Regions from separate parts of the Xanthomonas sp. F1 genome, predicted to be linked through region 2. Evidence: predicted binding sites of a transcription regulator. Region 2 holds the regulator's gene; the other holds the start of a gene.
The links. The regulator FliA, encoded in region 2, starts transcription of late flagellar genes. The targets are predictions, from matches to a motif close to TAAAGTTTNNCNNNCNNNGGCCGATAA.
Positions count from the first base shown of each region.

Region 1 (8,375 bases), on a different contig from region 2:
TCAACATCAGTTCGATCAACGGCCTGCGCCCGACGCCGCGGGTGCCGGCGTACTCCGCGGCGAAGGCGGCGTTGAACTACTACACGACCACGCTGGCGACGCAGCTGGCGCGCGAGCGGATCCGGGTCAACGCGATCGCGCCCGGTTCCATCGAGTTCCCCGGCGGACTGTGGGAGCAGCGCCGCCAGCAGCAGCCCGAGCTGTACCGGCAGATCCGCGCCAGCATTCCGTTCGGCGCCTTCGGCGCGATCGACGATGTCGCCAACGCGGCGTTGTTTCTGGCCTCGCCGCAGGCACGCTGGATCACCGGCCAGGTGCTGGCGGTGGACGGCGGGCAGTCGCTGGGCGCCTGAGGAAGGTCGCGTGTGCGGCCCGGTCCCGTGCGCGCGAGCTCGCTGCGGTGAGCATGGGCTACACGCGATGCAGTGGTTGATGTGACCTAGCGCCGGCGTCTGTCGCACACGACCCACAGAGAAGTCGCCTAAACGTGCATTGGCTGGCAATGTTGCGGACTCGCGCACGCCTCTCCAATCCCGAATCCCCACTCCCCAATCCCAGCTCCTAAACCAACTGCGCCGCGTCGATGACCTGCACGCCCGGTCGCGGCTGCAGTGCGGCCGCGACCAGCGCCGCAGCGATGCGTTCGGCCGGATTGATCCGGTAGCGCCGCGGCAGCAGCGGCCCGAGCGCCCGCAGCACCACGCTGGCGGCATGCTCGCCGCGGCGCCGTTGCGCGCGCTCGCCGCCGATCAGGCCCGGCCGCACCAGGGTCAGCGATGGAAAGCCGAGCGCGCGCAGGTCGTTTTCCAACTCGCCCTTGACCCGGTTGTAGAACGCCCATGACTGCGGATCCGCGCCCAGCGCCGAGTTGAGCGCGAACGCCGCGGCGCCGTGCTGGCGGAGCAGTCGCGCGATCGCCAGCGGATAGTCGTGATCGACCCGGCGGAAGGCCTCGCGCGAGCCGGCCTGGCGCATCGTGGTGCCGAGCGCGCAGATCGCCGCCTCCACCTGCCACCACGGCGCCTGTGCGGGCAGCGCGTCGAAGTCCAGCACCGGGTTGTGCAGCTTGGAATGGGTCAGCTCCAGCGCGCGCCGGGTCGGTGCGATCACCGCGCTGCAGGCCGGGTCGGCCAGCAACTGGCGCAGCGCGTGGCCGCCGACCAGGCCGGTGGCGCCGGCGAGCAGGATGTTCATGGGGCGTCCTTTGAGGCTGGCGGGGGAGGTGGTGACTATCGCAGGGGCGGTGGCAAGGCGTTGTGGGTGGGGTGCGCGGTCCATGAGGCGCTGCGCGCCCGTACCCTCACCCCAACCCCTCTCCCGGGGGGAGAGGGGCTTCGGCGTCTCCCTTCTCCCACCGGGAGAAGGTGCCCCGCAGGGGCGGATGAGGGTACGGGCGCCAGCCAGGCATCGGTGCTAAACGCCAGCATGCAACCAAGCGCGCCAGCACAGCGCCGGCCGCTCGCCGCCAGGATCCATGAGGCGCTGCGCGCCCTACCCTCACCCCAACCCCTCTCGCGGGGGGAGAGGGGCTTTGGCTTCTCCCTTCTCCCGTCGGGAGAAGGTGCCCCGCAGGGGCGGATGAGGGTACGGCAGCCCAGCCAAGCGTCCATCCCACACGGCAGCCCCAGCACCCCACCCGGTCGCCGCGCCGCAGCAGGTACGCCACAATAGCCGCCCCATCGCGCCGGCCGGCGCGCTGCAACCTGACGAGGAGCGGTTCGATGTTCGTGGTGTGCGGAGAGGCCTTGTACGACATCTTCATCGACGGCTATGCCGGCACCTCGGTCGGCATGACCGCGCGCCAGGGCGGTTCGCCGTTCAACGTGGCCATCGGCCTGGCCCGCCTGGGCGCGCCGTCGGCGCTGTTCACCGGCCTGTCCACCGATCCGCTCGGCCGCCAGCTGCGCGCCACCCTCGAAGGCGAAGGCGTGGCCCTGGACTACTGCATCGACAAGCGCGAAGCCACCACCCTGGTGATGGTCGCGCTCGACGCCGGCGGCGTGCCCAACTACGCCTTCTACGGCACCGGCTGTGCCGATCGCGCGCTGACCGAGGCCGACCTGCCGGCGCTGGACGCGCGCGTTGGCGGCCTGCATTTCGGCTCCTACACCCTGGTCGCCGAGACCACCGCCAGCACCTTCCAGGCGCTGGCCGAACGCGAGCGCGGGCAGCGGCTGATCTCGCTGGACCCGAACGTGCGGCCGACGGTGGAGCCGGACATGGCGGTGTGGCGCGCGCGGCTCGCGCGCTGGATCGCGCTGGCGCACGTGGTCAAGGTCAGCCAGGAGGACATCGAACTGCTGTATCCGCAGCAGGATCCGTTCGCCGTCGCCCGCAGCTGGCTGCAGCAGGGGCCGTCGCTGGTGGTGATGACCCTGGGCGGCGATGGCGCGGTGGCCTGGCGCGGCGACAGCGAGGCGCGCGTGCCCGGCCGGGTGGTGCAGGTCGTCGATACCGTCGGCGCCGGCGACAGCTTCCAGGCGGCGTTGCTGCAGCAGTTGCCCGATCCGGCCGCGCTGGCGGCGCTGGGCAGCGAGCCGGCCGCGCTGGAACGCCTGCTGCAGTTCTGCGTGGCCGCCGCGGCGATCAACTGCACCCGCGCCGGCGCCAACCCGCCGAGCCTGGACGACGTGCGCGCCGCGCTCTGAAGCCGACCCACGGCGAGCACGGCATGCCTGCGGCCGGCTTCCCTATGATGGGCCGGCCGCCCACGGCGCCACATCCACCAGGAGACCTGCCTTGATCGAGCTGCCCGACATCGTCGTGCGCCTGGGAATCGCCGCCCTCGCCGGCGCGGCGATCGGCTTGAACCGCGACCTGCACGGCAAGCCGATCGGCATCCGCACGCTGGGCCTGGTGGGCCTGGCCACCGCGATGGTGGTGCTGCTGGCCGACCCGCTCGGCAAGGGCGGCTTCACCGACGCCGGCAGCCGCGTCATCCAGGGCATCCTGACCGGCATCGGCTTCCTTGGCGCCGGCGTCATCTACCACACCCAAAAACATGTGCGGGTGCATGGCCTGACCAGCGCCGCCTGCGTCTGGCTCACCGCCTGCGTCGGCATCCTGTGCGGCGCCGGCCAGTGGCAGATCGTGGCCGTGTCCCTGGCCATCGCCTTCGTCATCCTGTTGTTCGGCGGACGCGTCGAACGCGCCCTGCACGCGCTCCTGGGCGGCAAGCCGCACCATGCCGCGACCACCGATCAGTCGTCGGACGACGGCCCGCACCAGCCCGGCAAGTAGCTCGCGTCCCGACTCTTGGCGAGCGCGAGCGCGGCCTCCATGGCGCGTGCGAAGTCGTCCTTGATGTCGCGGCGCCGCAGCCGGCGGCGGAACAGGTCGGCCCACAGGAACTCGCTGAACGGCGTGGTGTCCTTGGCGTAGCCGCCGGCGCGGCGGACCTCGCCGGCGAGGCTACGGTAGGGATCGTCCTTCAGGTCCGCGATCGACGTCGGCATGTCCTTGAACGGACGGCGCTCGCCCTTGGCATCGTAGGGATAGGCCCAGCGCCGATGATCCAGCACGCTCCACAGCGCGGCCTTGTCGACGACGCTGAGGTCGGCGATCACCGTGACCAGGATGTCCTTCACCCCTTCGTCGTGCAGCGCACGCGCCAGATGGTGGTGGTCGACCACGTAGTACTTGCCGTCCGGTCCCAGCACCACCGGGATCATGTGCTTGCCGAGCAGTTCGGCCTGCTTGTGCCTGGAGGCGTGCGCGCGCCAACGCTTGCGCTTTTCCTTGACCTCGCGCATGCCCACGGTCATCTGCGTGGGGCGCAAGGACAGGATCGGCACGGGGTGCAGCAGCGGTTCGCGGGGATCGGCCATGCTCAGTCTCCGTGGAGGTGGGGGTTGCGCCGCGCTGCCGGCGCCGCGGCAGGTGCGGTCGCCAGAGTGCCAGCGTCGTGCGCGTCTTGCACGGCGTGCGGGCACGCGGCGATCTTCGGGCAAGCAACGCGTTGCTCCCCTCTCCCACCGGGAGAGGGGTTGGGGGTGAGGGTGCGACAGCCGCGGAGCTTTCTTCCCCAGACACATCCCTAGCAACTCGTACCCTCATCCGCCCCTTCGGGGCACCTTCCCCCGAAAAGGGGGCCATGGTCCCGGAGGGAGAAGGAAAGGCGGCCGCGCCGAGGGACCACGTTGCTCCCCTCTCCCTCCGGGACCACGGCCCCCTTTTCGGGGGAGAGGCTGGGGGTGAGGGTACGAGCGCAATGGAGTCCTCTTCACAGGCACGCCATCCGCCCGCTCAAGCGCGCGCCGCCGGCGCCGATATCCAGATCCTGAGCGCCAGCATGGGCGGCGCATTGACTGGGAGGAGCCGGCTGGCATGTCGGACCAACGCGACGAGCCGCCGATCAGCGGACTGCGCAAGCTGCTGTCGCCACGTCGGCGCGATCCGGCGCCGGCGGCGGCCGCGACGCTGCCGGCGCGTACGCATGGGCATGGCCATGGGCACACGCACGGTCACGCGGCGACGGCTGTGGCGGGCGGGACCGACCCGGCCGCGGCCACTGCCGCGCTGATCCGCCTGTTCCAGCAGGCGCACGAGCCGCAAGGCCTGCTCGGTGCCTTCGCCGACGGCATGGCCTCGCTGCACGGCGAACTGGGCGACATGGGCCGGCGCTTGCAATCGGCGGCGAGCAGCGGCGATTGGCCCAGCTATGGCCGCGCGCTGCGCCAGCTGATCGACAAGTACATCCGCACCATCGACGTCGAAGACCCGCTGGCCGGGCCCAGCGACAGCGAGCGCCTGCGCGACCTGCTGCGGCAGACCGTGGCCGGCGCGCTGGCGGCGTTGCTGCACACCCTGCCCGAACTGGCCGGCGAGGCCGAGGCCAGCGGCGAGGCGCTGCGCCAATGGCGTCCCGGGCAACCGCTGGAGCCGGTGGCGCAGCAGGTGCGCGAGCTGTGCCACCAGATCGCGTTGCGCGCCAACGACAGCCAGGAGCAACAGGCGCTGTTGCTGAGCCTGTTCGACCTGCTGCTGGAGAACGTCGGCGAACTGCTCGAAGACACCAGTTGGCTGCAGGGTCAGATCGCGGTGGTGCGCGACCTGATCGCCGGGCCGCTGGACCGCTACTCGATCGAGGAGGCGCGCGGCAGCCTGCGCGAGGTGATCTACAAGCAGGGGTTGCTCAAGCAGGGCATCGCCGAATCCAAGGAGGCGATGAAGGACCTGATGCTGAGCTTCGTCGCGGACCTGGACGGCATGGCCGCCAGCACCGGCGAATTCCACGACCGCATCGCCGATTACTCGCAGACCATCCGCGACGCGCGCAGCATCGCCGACCTCAACCGCTTGCTGCAGGAAGTGCTGCAGGACACCGGCCACGTGCAGGAGCAGGCGCTGCGCGCGCGCGACCACCTGATCGCCGCGCGCCAGGAAGTAGATGCGGCCGAACAGCGCATCCTGCGCCTGGAGCAGGAACTGCAGGACGTCAGCGGCCTGGTGCGGGTCGACCAGCTCACCGGCGCGCTCAACCGCCGCGGCCTGGACGACCTGTTCGTGCGCGAACTGGTGCGCACCGAGCGCAGCGCGCAACCGCTGTGCGTGGCGATGCTGGACCTGGACGATTTCCGCCAGCTCAACGAAACCTACGGCCACCCCGGCGGCGACAGCGCCCTGCGCCACGTAGTGGAGGTGGCACGCACCACCTTGCGCGCCAGCGATGCCATCGCCCGCTTCGGCGGCGAGGAATTCCTGCTGCTGATGCCGGACTGCACGATCTTCGAGGCCAGCGCGGCGGTGACCCGGGTGCAGCGTGCGCTGGCGCAGCGCGCGGTGGTGCATGAGGACCAGCGCGTGTTCGTCAGCTTCAGCGCCGGCGTCGCCCTGCGCCAGCCCGGCGAAGCGCAGGACGCATTGATCCGCCGCGCCGACCGTGCGCTGTACGAAGCCAAGAAGGCCGGCAAGAATCGGGTGGTTTCGGCGGAGTAGCTGGCGCCGGCGTTGCCGGCGCGGGATTGGGGAGATGGGATTGGGGATTGGCAAGAGCGGCGCGCTTGGCCGCTGTTGCCAATCCCGAATCTCCAATCCCTAATCCCGATCCCGCATCTTCTTGACGCCCAACACCACCGCCAGCACCAAGGCGCCGGCCACGATTCCCACCACCGCATTGCCCACCGCGAGCACCAGGCTGCCCAGGCCGCCGCTCGGGGCGATGCCTTCGATGGCGTGGTGCAGCGGGCCGATGCTGTGCACCAGGATGCCGCCGCCGACCAGGAACATCGCCGCGGTGCCGGCGATCGACAAGGTGCGCATCAGCCACGGCGCCAGCCACAGGATGCCGCGGCCGATCGTCGCGGCGGCGGCGCCCTTGCGGCTCAGGTACAGGCCCAGATCGTCGAGCTTGACGATGCCGGCGACCAGGCCGTAGACGCCGATCGTCATCGCCAGCGCGATCGCCACCAGGACGGCCACCTGCTGCACGAACGGCACACCGGCGACCACGCCCAGCGACAGCACGATGATCTCCGCCGAGAGGATGAAGTCGGTGCGGATCGCGCCCTTGACCTTGTCCTTCTCCAGCGCCACCACGTCCACCTGCTGGTCGGCCAGCGCCTGCACCTGCTGCGCGTGACGCTCCGCGTCCTCTTCCTTCGAGTGCAGGAAGCGGTGCGCCAGCTTTTCCACACCCTCGAAGCACAGGAACGCGCCGCCGATCATCATCAGCGGCGTGATCGCCCACGGCAGCCACGCGCTGATCGCCAGTGCCGCCGGCACCAGGATCGCCTTGTTGAGCAGCGAGCCCTTGGCCACCGCCCACACCACCGGCAGTTCGCGGTCGGCGTTCACCCCGGTCACCTGCTGCGCGTTCAGCGCCAGGTCGTCGCCGAGCACGCCGGCGGTCTTCTTGGCCGCGACCTTGGTCAGCAGCGACACGTCGTCGAGCAGGGTGGCGATGTCGTCGAGCAGGGTGAACAGGCTGGCGCCGGCCATGCGGGGATTCCATTCGGGATGAGCGGCGATTCTCGCCGATTCCGCCAGGCAGGTGCGTGAGCGGCACGGCGTCAGCCGCGCGTAACGCCGGCTCGGCTACCGTGCCCCACACCCCGCACGGCCCGCCAAAGGACATCCGCCATGGACCAGTTCCTCACCGCCCCACGCGCCATCGTCGACGACGTGCTCGCGGCCGCGGCCATGCTGCAACCGCTGCTGCTCTCGGAGGCCGACAGCGGCACCCGCATCGTGCTGCAGGCCGCACGCGATCCGCGTCAGGTCGCGGTGCTGTCCGGCGGCGGTGCCGGGCACGAACCGGCGCATGCCGGCTTCGTCGGCCCAGGCATGCTCAGCGGCGCCATCGCCGGCGACCTGTTCGCCTCGCCCGGGGTGGAGGTGGTGCTGGCGGCGATCCGCGCCTGCGCCGACGCGCCCGGCGTGCTGCTGGTGATCAAGAACTACACCGGCGACCGGCTCAACTTCGGTCTGGCCGCCGAGCGCGCTCGCGCCGAGGGCATCGACGTGGCCAGCGTACTGGTCGCCGACGACATCGCCCTGCCCGACGCCGCGCAGCCGCGCGGCCTCGCCGGCACGGTGCTGGTGCACAAGTACGTGGGCCACCTGGCGCGCGAGGGCGTGCCGCTGGCCGAGCTGGCGCAGCGCGGCCAGGCCTTCGCCGACCGCCTGCTGTCGCTGGGCATGGCATTGTCCAGTTGCAGCGTGCCGGGCCAGCAGGTCGGCCGCCGCGCGCCGGAACTGGGCCTGGGCATCCACAACGAGCCGGGCGCGCGGCCGGTGCAGCCCGGCACGGTGGAGGAGGCATTGGCGCTGGTGCTGGACCCGCTGCTGGCGCAGGCCGATGCCCGCCTGGGCGCCGACGCGCCGCTGGTGCTGATGCTCAACGACCTCGGCGGCTGCTCGACGCAGGAACTGGGCGTGCTGACGCGGCTGGCGCTGCAGCGCATCGGCGTCGGGCGGGTCGCGTTGATGCCTGTGCCGGCGGCGCTGATGACCTCGATGGACATGCACGGTTTCTCGATCACCCTCGCCCCGGCCGATGCCGACGTGCTCGCCGCGCTGCAGGCGCCGGTGCAGACGCTGGGCTGGCCCGGCGTGCGCGTGCCGCATGCAGTCCAGACCTTCGCTCCGGCACTGAAGCGCGACGATAGTCACCGCGATGGCACGCGCGATGCCCAGTGCGCCGCAGCGCTGGCGCGGGTGGCGCAGGCGCTGATCGCCGCGCAGGCGGAGTTGGACGCGCTGGACGCGCGCAGCGGCGATGGCGACGCCGGCAGTACCTTCGCCGCCGGCGCGCGCGCCCTGCAGCAGGCACTGGACACCGATGCGCTGGCCACCGGCGACGCCGCGGCACTGGCGCGCGGCCTGGCGGCGACGATCGAACACAGCATGGGCGGCTCCAGCGGCGTGTTGCTGTC
Region 1 is NZ_JACHOK010000006.1:158,816-167,190, reverse strand. It holds gene GGR71_RS14530 (SDR family NAD(P)-dependent oxidoreductase) at 1-353, shown strand, start outside; gene GGR71_RS14525 (Rossmann-fold NAD(P)-binding domain-containing protein) at 562-1,194, opposite strand; gene GGR71_RS14520 (carbohydrate kinase family protein) at 1,722-2,648, shown strand; gene GGR71_RS14515 (MgtC/SapB family protein) at 2,740-3,240, shown strand; gene GGR71_RS14510 (ParB-like protein) at 3,201-3,827, opposite strand; gene GGR71_RS14505 (GGDEF domain-containing protein) at 4,327-5,937, shown strand; gene GGR71_RS14500 (DUF808 domain-containing protein) at 6,037-6,939, opposite strand; gene GGR71_RS14495 (dihydroxyacetone kinase subunit DhaK) at 7,081-8,375, shown strand, end outside.
Region 1: a site for FliA is predicted at 4,246-4,272, ahead of GGR71_RS14505 (GGDEF domain-containing protein). Genes of this name have one in related genera too.

Region 2 (8,375 bases):
GCAAGAATCCGGCCAGTTTCGATTCGATGTTGCGCGGGTTCTCGCCCTGGGCGATGGCGATCAACCCTTCGATGATCATTTCGCGCTCGCCGCAGCTGTGCTTGATCACGCTCTTGAGCTTGGCGGCCATCGGCAGGAACAGCAGGTTGGCCGAGGCGATGCCGTAGATGGTGGCGGTGAACGCGGCGGCGATGCCGTGGCCGAGCTTGCTCGGGTCGGCCAGGTTCTTCATCACTGCGATCAGGCCCAGCACTGCGCCGATGATGCCCAGGGTCGGCGCGTAGATGCCCATGCCCTCGAACACCTTGGCCGCAGCCAGGTCGCAGTGTTCCTGGCCTTCCAGGTCGATCTCCAGCATGTGCCGGATGGCTTCCGGCTCGACGCCGTCCACCAGCATCTGCAGGCCCTTGCGCACGAACGGATCCTGCTGCTGCGGCACCTGGTTCTCCAGGCCGAGCAGGCCCTGGCGGCGGGCGATGTTGCTCCATTCCACGATCTGCTTGAGCAGTGCCTGGCGATCGCTCGGCGGCGGCCACAGGAGCCACTTGGCGATCTGGAACGCACGCCGGAACACGGACGGCGGGGTGTGCACCAGGATCGCGGCGACGGTGCCGACGATCACGATCACGAACGCAGCCGGCGACCACAGCGCCGAAATGCCGGCGCCCTTGAGGATGCTGCCGCCGATGAGCGACAGAATCGCCAACAGCAGGCCGATGAGACTGAGCTTGTCCATGCAGGAGGTATCGGCAACGGGGCGGGGGACTTGATGGGTTGGGGATTCGGGATTCGGGATTGGGGAGTCGCAAGAGCGCGAGCGAGGCGGGTTGGTCGGTGTGTCGTAGGAGCGGCTTCAGCCGCGACGCGCTGACCTTGGCGCGTTGCCTCTGCACAATCGTTCGGATCGTGTCGGCAGGGAGCCGAGCGCCGCGCTTTATCGCCAAGCAGCGATTCCGGCTTCATGGCGTCGCGGCTGAAGCCGCTCCTACAAGGGAAGCGATGCGGCGGGGAGCCGCTTTTGCGATTCCCCAATCCCGATTCCCGAATCCCAGCCTTACCGCGTCGCGGCTAAAGCCGCTCCTACAGAGGAAAGGAGGCGCCAGGAAACCCGCTCTTACGATTCCCCAATCCCCATTCCCCAATCCCGGCTTCTCAAGCCTTCAGCCCATCCACATCCAGGATCAGCGCCAGGCGGCCGTCGCCGATGAGGGTGGCGCCGGCGTAGCCGGGCAGGCCGCGCAGGGAGCGCGGCAGCGGCTTGATCACCACTTCCTCGCGGCCGCGGACCTGGTCCACGACCAGGCCCATGCGCGATTCGCCGGCCTGCAGCACCACCACGGTGAGCAGCGGCAGTTGCGGGGCGTCGATGTTGAGCCACTGGCGCAGGTCCACCAGGGGCAGGGTGTGCGATTGCCGGTCGAGCACGGCGCGGCCGTCGAACCAGCCAAGCGAGCGGCGCGGCGCATGCAGCACTTCCACCACGCGCGCCAGCGGCAGCGCATAGACGGTGTCACCGGCCTGCACCAGCAGGGTCGGCAGGATCGCCAGGGTCAGCGGCACGCGGATCAGGAAGCGGCTGCCGCGGCCCAGTTCCGACTGGATCTGGATCTGGCCGCTGAGTTCGCGGATGCGCGACTGCACCACGTCCATGCCGACGCCGCGGCCGGAGATGTCGGTGACTTCCGACTTGGTCGAGAAGCCGGGCAGGAACACCAGGTGCAGGCATTCCTCGGTGCTGAGGCGGGCGGCGGCCTCGGGATCGATCAGGCCCTTCTCGCGCGCCTTGGCGCGCAGCCGCTCGGGGTCGATGCCGGCGCCGTCGTCCTGCACCTCGATGCTGACGTAGTCGCCTTCCTGCTGCGCCGACAGGCGCACGTGGCCGCCGCGCGGCTTGCCGGTGGCTTCGCGCAGCGCCGGCGCTTCGATGCCGTGGTCGATCGCGTTGCGCACCAGGTGCACCAGCGGATCGGCCAGCGCCTCGACCAGGTTGCGGTCCAGTTCGGTGTCGGCGCCGATCAGCTCCAGCTCCACTTCCTTGTTGAGCGAGCGGGCGACGTCGCGCGCCACCTTGGGGAAGCGCGAGAACACCTTGCCGACCGGCTGCATGCGCGTGCGCATCACCGCCGACTGCAGGCGCGCGGTGGCGATGTCCAGGCTGCTGACCGCACGGTCCAGTTCCTCGTCGCGCAGGCGCACGCGCAGGGTCTTGAGGCGGTTGCGCGAGAGCACCAGTTCGCCGATCAGGTTGACGATCGCGTCCAGGCGCTTGGTGTCCACGCGCACGGTGTGTTCGGGTTCGGCGGCCTTGGCCGGGGCGGCGGCCTTGGGCGCGGCGCTGGGCGCGCGCGGCGCCGGCTGCAGCGCCTGCGGTGTGGCCGTCGGCGGCGCATCGCCGTGCAACTGGTCCAGCAGCGCCTCGAATTCGTCGTCGCTGATCAGATCCCCCGCAGCCGCGGCGGTGGCCGGTACGGCGGCGGGTGCCGGCGCGGTGCTCTTGGCCGGCGCCGGGGCGGCGTCGCCGTGCGCATCGAACTGCGCGATCAGTTCCGTCGGCGCGCGTGGCGGCTCCTGGCCGCTGCCGAAGGCGTCGAGCATCGACTGCAGGTAGTCCAGCGACTGCTGCGCGGCGTCGAAGTGCCGCGCCTGCAGGATGGCCTGGCCGGCGCGGGCCATGCCCAGGGTTTCTTCGGCGGCGTGGCACAGCTCGACCATGGCGTTGATCGCCAGGAAGCCGGCGCCGCCCTTGAGCGTATGGAAGCCGCGGAACACGGCGTTGAGCTGGCCGCTGTCCTCGGGCGCCTGCTCCAGCGACACCAACTGCTCGCCGAGCCGGTCCAGGATTTCCTGGGCCTCGATGATGAAGTCGGCAGCGATGTCGTCGGGTACGGCGCTCATGGCATTACAGTCCCAGGCCCGAGAGCAGGTCGTCGGCGTCGTTCTGCGACACGCCGTGGCGGTCCAGGCCGGGCAGGGCCGGGCCGGCCAGGCCGCCGTCGGCCTTCTTGTTTTCTTCCTTCGGCGGCAAACCCAGTGCGCCGAAACCCTCATGCACGCGGCGCACGATGCCGGCGACGCGGCGGATGATCTGCCCGGTCAGGTCCTGGAAGCTCTGCGCCAGGGCCATCTCGGTGAGGTTGTGGCGGATCTTGTCGAGGATCTCGCTCTGGTCGCCGCTGAGGCCGCCGGCGGCCAGCTGGTTGGCCAGCGTGCGGCATTCCTCGGCCAGGTCCAGGGTGCGGTGGCTGGCCTGTTCGGTCATCTCCACCACGTGGTCCAGGCGCGAGCAGGCGTCGTCCAGTTCGCCGGCCTCGCTGGGTACCACCGGCAGTTCGCCGAGCGCCTGGCCCAGATCGCGCGCGAGCCGGCTCAGGCCCTGCATCATCGGCCGCGTCCGCCAGGCGGCGAGGGTGTCGATTTCCCGGCGCCAGCCGGCCTCGTCGCCATTCTCCAGCGCGTCCAGCGCGCCTTGCAGGCGTTCGATCAGGGCGGTACGTTCGGCGGTGGCTTCCATTTAGGCGGTCGCCCCCAGGCGCTCGAAGATCTTGCCCAGCTTCTCCTGCAGCGTCTGCGCGGTGAACGGCTTGATGATGTAGCCGTTCACGCCGCACTGCGCGGCCTCGATGATCTGCTCGCGCTTGGCCTCGGCGGTGACCATCAGCACCGGCAGGTGCTTGAGCTTGTCGTCGGCGCGGATGTTGCGCAGCAGATCGATGCCGGTCATGCCCGGCATGTTCCAGTCGGTGACCACGAACTCGAACGGCGCCGAGCGCAGCGCGGCCAGGGCGCTGTTGCCGTCTTCGGCCTCGGCGGTGTTGGTGAAGCCCAGATCGCCGAGCAGATTCTTGACGATGCGTCGCATCGTCGAGAAATCGTCCACGATCAAAATCCGCATGTTCTTGTTCACCACTGACTCCTAGGTTCCTATTCTTCGTCTTCCAGGCCGGCATCGGCGACTTGGAACGCCTTCAGGCGTCCGCGCAACCGTACCGTGGCCTGGCCATGGATCTGACACACGCGCGACTCGCTGACCCCGAGTACCGCGCCGATTTCCTTGAGGTTCAATTCCTGCTCGTAGTACAGCGACAGCACCAACTGCTCGCGTTCGGGCAACTGCGCGATGGCCTTGCCCAGCTCGCGGCCGAATTCGCTGCGCTCGAGCATCTGCTGCGGATTGGGTCCGCCCTTGGCGATGGTATCCAGCTCGCCATGGTCCTCGATGCGCGACTCCAGGCTCAGCACCTGGCCGCGGGCGGCATCTTCCATCAAACGCAGGTATTCGGGAAGCGGCATGTCCATCGCCGCGGCCACTTCGTTGGCGGCGGCGGCACGGCCGGTGCTCTGTTCGATCTTGCGGATCGCCGAGGCGGCGTCGCGGGCGCGGCGGTGCACCGAGCGCGGCACCCAGTCGCCACGGCGGATCTCGTCGATCATCGCGCCGCGGATGCGGATCGAGGCGTAGGTCTCGAACGAGGCGCCCTGTTCGGCGTCGTAGCTGCGCGAGGCCTCGATCAGGCCGATCATGCCGGCCTGGATCAGGTCGTCGATCTCGACGCTGGCCGGCAGCCGCGCGGCCAGGTGGTGGGCGATGCGCCGGACCAGGTCCGAGTGCTGGGCGATGTAGTCGTTGGCGCTGTTGCGCTGGACGGCGCGGTAGTGGGCGGCGGCGTTCATGCGGCCACCCCGCGCTGGATGATGCGTTCGACGAAGAACTCGACGTTGCCGCGTGGGGCGGTCGGCGCCTGCCAGCGTGCGGTGCGACGGGCGATCTCGGAGATCGCCTGCGCCGACGGGCTGGACGGGTAGGCCTTGACCACCGGCTGCTGGCGCTGCACCGACAGGCGCAGCCAGTCGTCCTGCGGCACGCAGCCCAGGTAGTTCAGCGACACGTCGCCGAGGAACTTCTCGCAGACCCGGCTGAGCTTGTCGTACAGCAGGCGGCCTTCGTTGAGGTCGCGGACCATGTTGGCGACGATCTGCACCCGGTCCACGCCGCGCTCGCGCGAGAGGACCTTGATCAGGGCGTAGGCGTCGGTGATCGAGGCCGGCTCGTCGCAGACCACCACCACCGCGTCCTGCGCGGCCTGGCAGAAGGTCAGCACGCTGTCGGTGATGCCCGCGGCGGTGTCGACGATCATCACGTCCAGCTCGCGCTGCAGCTCGGAGAACACGTTGACCAGGCCCACGTGCTGGGCCGGCGGCAGCTCGGCCATGTAGCGGCGGCCGGAGGCGGCGGGCACCACCATCAGCCCGTTGGGCATGTCGATCAGCACCTCTTCCAGGGTGCAGCGCCCGGCGACCAGGTCGGCCACGGTGAACTTGGGCGTCAGCCCCAGCAGCACGTCGACGTTGGCCAGGCCGAGGTCGGCGTCCAGCAGCAGGGTGCGCTTGCCCATGTCGGCCAGCGCCATGGACAGGTTCACCGAGATGTTGGTCTTGCCCACGCCGCCCTTGCCGCCGGTCACGGCGATGGTGCGCACCGGACCCAGCGGTTCGCTACGCGTCGCCGACAGGGGGAAGGCATTGGTCAGATTGACGTAGTCACGCGACGGCATGGGTCTGCTCCGGAGTACAGGGCTTATCGGCAGCGCGCCGCAAATCTTCAAGGCGCAATACCAGGCTGGCGGCGTTGGCGCGGTGCAGGTCGTCCGGCACACGCTGTCCATCGGTCACCCAGGTGATGGGGAGGCGGTGGTCCACGACCACCGACAAGGCACTGCCGAACCGCCCGGTCTCGTCCAACTTGGTCATGATGACCCCCTGCGGGTCGGCGCCGGCGAACCGGCGCACCACCTCGTCCAGGTCGGAGAAATGGGCATTGGCGGGAAGGACCAGCAAGGATCGGACCACACGCGAGGCGCGCAGCCAGTGCAGCTGGGCGGCCAGGGCGCGGTCGCGCTGGCCCATGCCGGCGGTGTCGATCAGCACCAGCTTGTAGTCGGCCAGGCGCTCCAGCAGCTGCTGCAGCGCGGCGTCGCTGTCGGCCTCGTGCACGGCGATGCCGAGCTGGCGGCCGTAGCTGTGCAGCTGTTCGCGGCCGCCGACGCGGACCGTGTCGGTGGTGACCAGGGCCACGTCGCGGGCGGCGTGGCGCTCCAGGAAGCGCGAGGCCAGCTTGGCGATGGTGGTGGTCTTGCCGGCACCGGTCGGGCCGATCAGGGCGATCACGCCGCCTTCCTCGAGCGGGTCCAGCGGGGCGATCGGCAGGCGCTTGGACAGCAGGCCCAGCATCAGCCCGCGACCGCGGTGCAGTTCCAGGTCGGCGGGGATCTGCATGACCACGTCGCGGGTGATGCCGCTGTCGAAGCCGTAGTCGTCCATCAGTTCCAGCGCCTGGGCGCGGACCGGCGAGCCGCGCAGGCGCTCGTCGGTGAGGCGGTTCATCTCGCGCTCGATCATCTGCCGCATCAGCGACAGTTCGTCGCGCAGCTGCGTCAATTGTTCGTCGTTCTGCGGGGCGGGGAAGGGCGGCACCGCCGCCAGTGGCGCGGCCGCCGGGATTCCGGCAGCGGCCGCCACGTCGGCCTTGGCCACGCTGGGGGCGGCCGCGGCCGGGCGCGCCACCGGTGTCAGCGCCACCGCGGCGACGTCGTCGCGCCAAGCCGGCACCGTCTCGGCGGCCGGAGCAGGCGGAGCGGCTGCGAACGGGCTGGGCATGGGCACGCTGATCGGGGCGTTGCGGAATACGTCTTCGGGAATGCTGAACTCGGCACGAGCCGGAGCCGGAGCCGGGGCCTTGGCCGCTGCGGCCGGGCGTGCTGCGGCAGCCGGGGCCGTCGCGGCGGGCATGACCGAGGCGGCAAGCGCCGCCGGCTGGGTCAGCGGCCGGGTGGCGGCGGCCGGGGCGGTCGCGGCACCACCGCGGCGCTCGCTGATCGCGGCCATCATCGCCATCGCCGGGCTGGCCGCGGCGCTTTCGCTGCGTGCGGCCCGCGGGGCGGCAGTGGCCGGCGCCTGCGCCGGAGCGGCGGCGCGCGGCGCCTCGTCCGGGCGCACGGAATCCAGCGCCCGCTGCACCAGGGCCTCGTCGTAGTTGCTGGCGGCGACGATCTCGATGCCCTCGTCGGTACGCCGGTTGGACAGGATCACCGCATCCGGCCCGTGCTCGTCGCGCACCATCCGGAAGGCGGTGCGCATGTCGGGGGCGACAAAGCGTTTGATCTTCATGGGTGAGTGCCGGGATTCGAGATTGGGGAGTGGGGATTGGTTGCGGAGGCCGCCATGGCATGGCTGCTATCCGGTCGCCTTGCTCTGGTTGTGTTCGTTCGTGTCATTGCTGTCTCTCTCCGCGTGCCGGGCCCGCTGTTGCGACTCCCGAATCCCAAATCACCAATCCCCGCCAATCAACTGATCGTCCCCACCAGCTTCAGCCGCTTGTCCTCCGGCACTTCGCTGTAGGACAGGACCGACAGCGCGGGGACGCTGTGGCGGACCAGGCGGGCGAGGGCGGCGCGGACCTGCGCCGGCACCAGCACCACCGCCGGTTCGTTGCGCGCCTCCTGCTTGCTCACGCAGTCCGCCAGACTTTGGTGCAAGCGCTCGGCCAGTCCGGGTTCCAGCGCCGCGCCGTTGCCCTGGGTAGAGTCTTGCAAGACACGTTCCAATTGCGGGGCCAGGGTGAACACCGGCAGTTCCGGGGCCATGCCGGCGATCTCCTGGACGATGAAACGGCCCAGGGCGTTGCGCACGGCGGCGGTGAGCGCGCCGGGTTCCTGACTCTGCGGGGCGTGCTCGACCAGGGCCTCGACGATCTTGCGCAGCTGCCGCACCGGGATCTTCTCGATCAGCAGGTTCTGCAGCACCCGCACCACCACCGACAGCGGCAGCGCCTTGGGGGTGAGGTCCTCGACCAGCTTGGGCGCGCTCTTGGCCAGGGTCGCCAGCAACTGCTGCACTTCCTCGTGGCCGAGCAGTTCCGGGGCGTGCTCGCGGATCAGGTGCGAGAGGTGGGTGGCGATCACCGTGGCCGGGTCGACCACGGTGTAGCCCATGGTCTCGGCCTGGGCGCGCAGGTGCGGCTGGATCCAGATCGCATCCAGGCCGAACGCCGGATCCTTGCCGGGAATGCCGTCGATCTTGCCGAGCGCGCCGCCCGGGTCCAGCGCCAGTTCGCGGTCCGGGTGGATGTCGGCGGTGGCCACCGGTACCCCGTGCACCAGCAGGCGGTAGGCGTTGGCCGGCAGTTCCAGGTTGTCGCGGATGTGCACCGGCGGTACCAGGAAGCCGATGTCCTGGGTCAGCTTGCGGCGCACGCCCTTGATGCGGGCCATCAGCTCGCCGCCCTGGGCCTTGTCCACCAGCGGGATCAGCCGGTAGCCGACCTCCAGGCCCAGCGGGTCGATCGGACGCAGTTCGTCCCAGCCCAGTTCGGCATTGGC
Region 2 is NZ_JACHOK010000004.1:210,548-218,922, forward strand. It holds gene GGR71_RS11575 (flagellar motor protein) at 1-736, opposite strand, end outside; gene GGR71_RS11580 (chemotaxis protein CheA) at 1,153-2,895, opposite strand; gene GGR71_RS11585 (protein phosphatase CheZ) at 2,900-3,511, opposite strand; gene cheY (chemotaxis response regulator CheY) at 3,512-3,904, opposite strand; gene GGR71_RS11595 (RNA polymerase sigma factor FliA) at 3,922-4,671, opposite strand; gene GGR71_RS11600 (MinD/ParA family ATP-binding protein) at 4,668-5,552, opposite strand; gene flhF (flagellar biosynthesis protein FlhF) at 5,539-7,164, opposite strand; gene flhA (flagellar biosynthesis protein FlhA) at 7,341-8,375, opposite strand, start outside.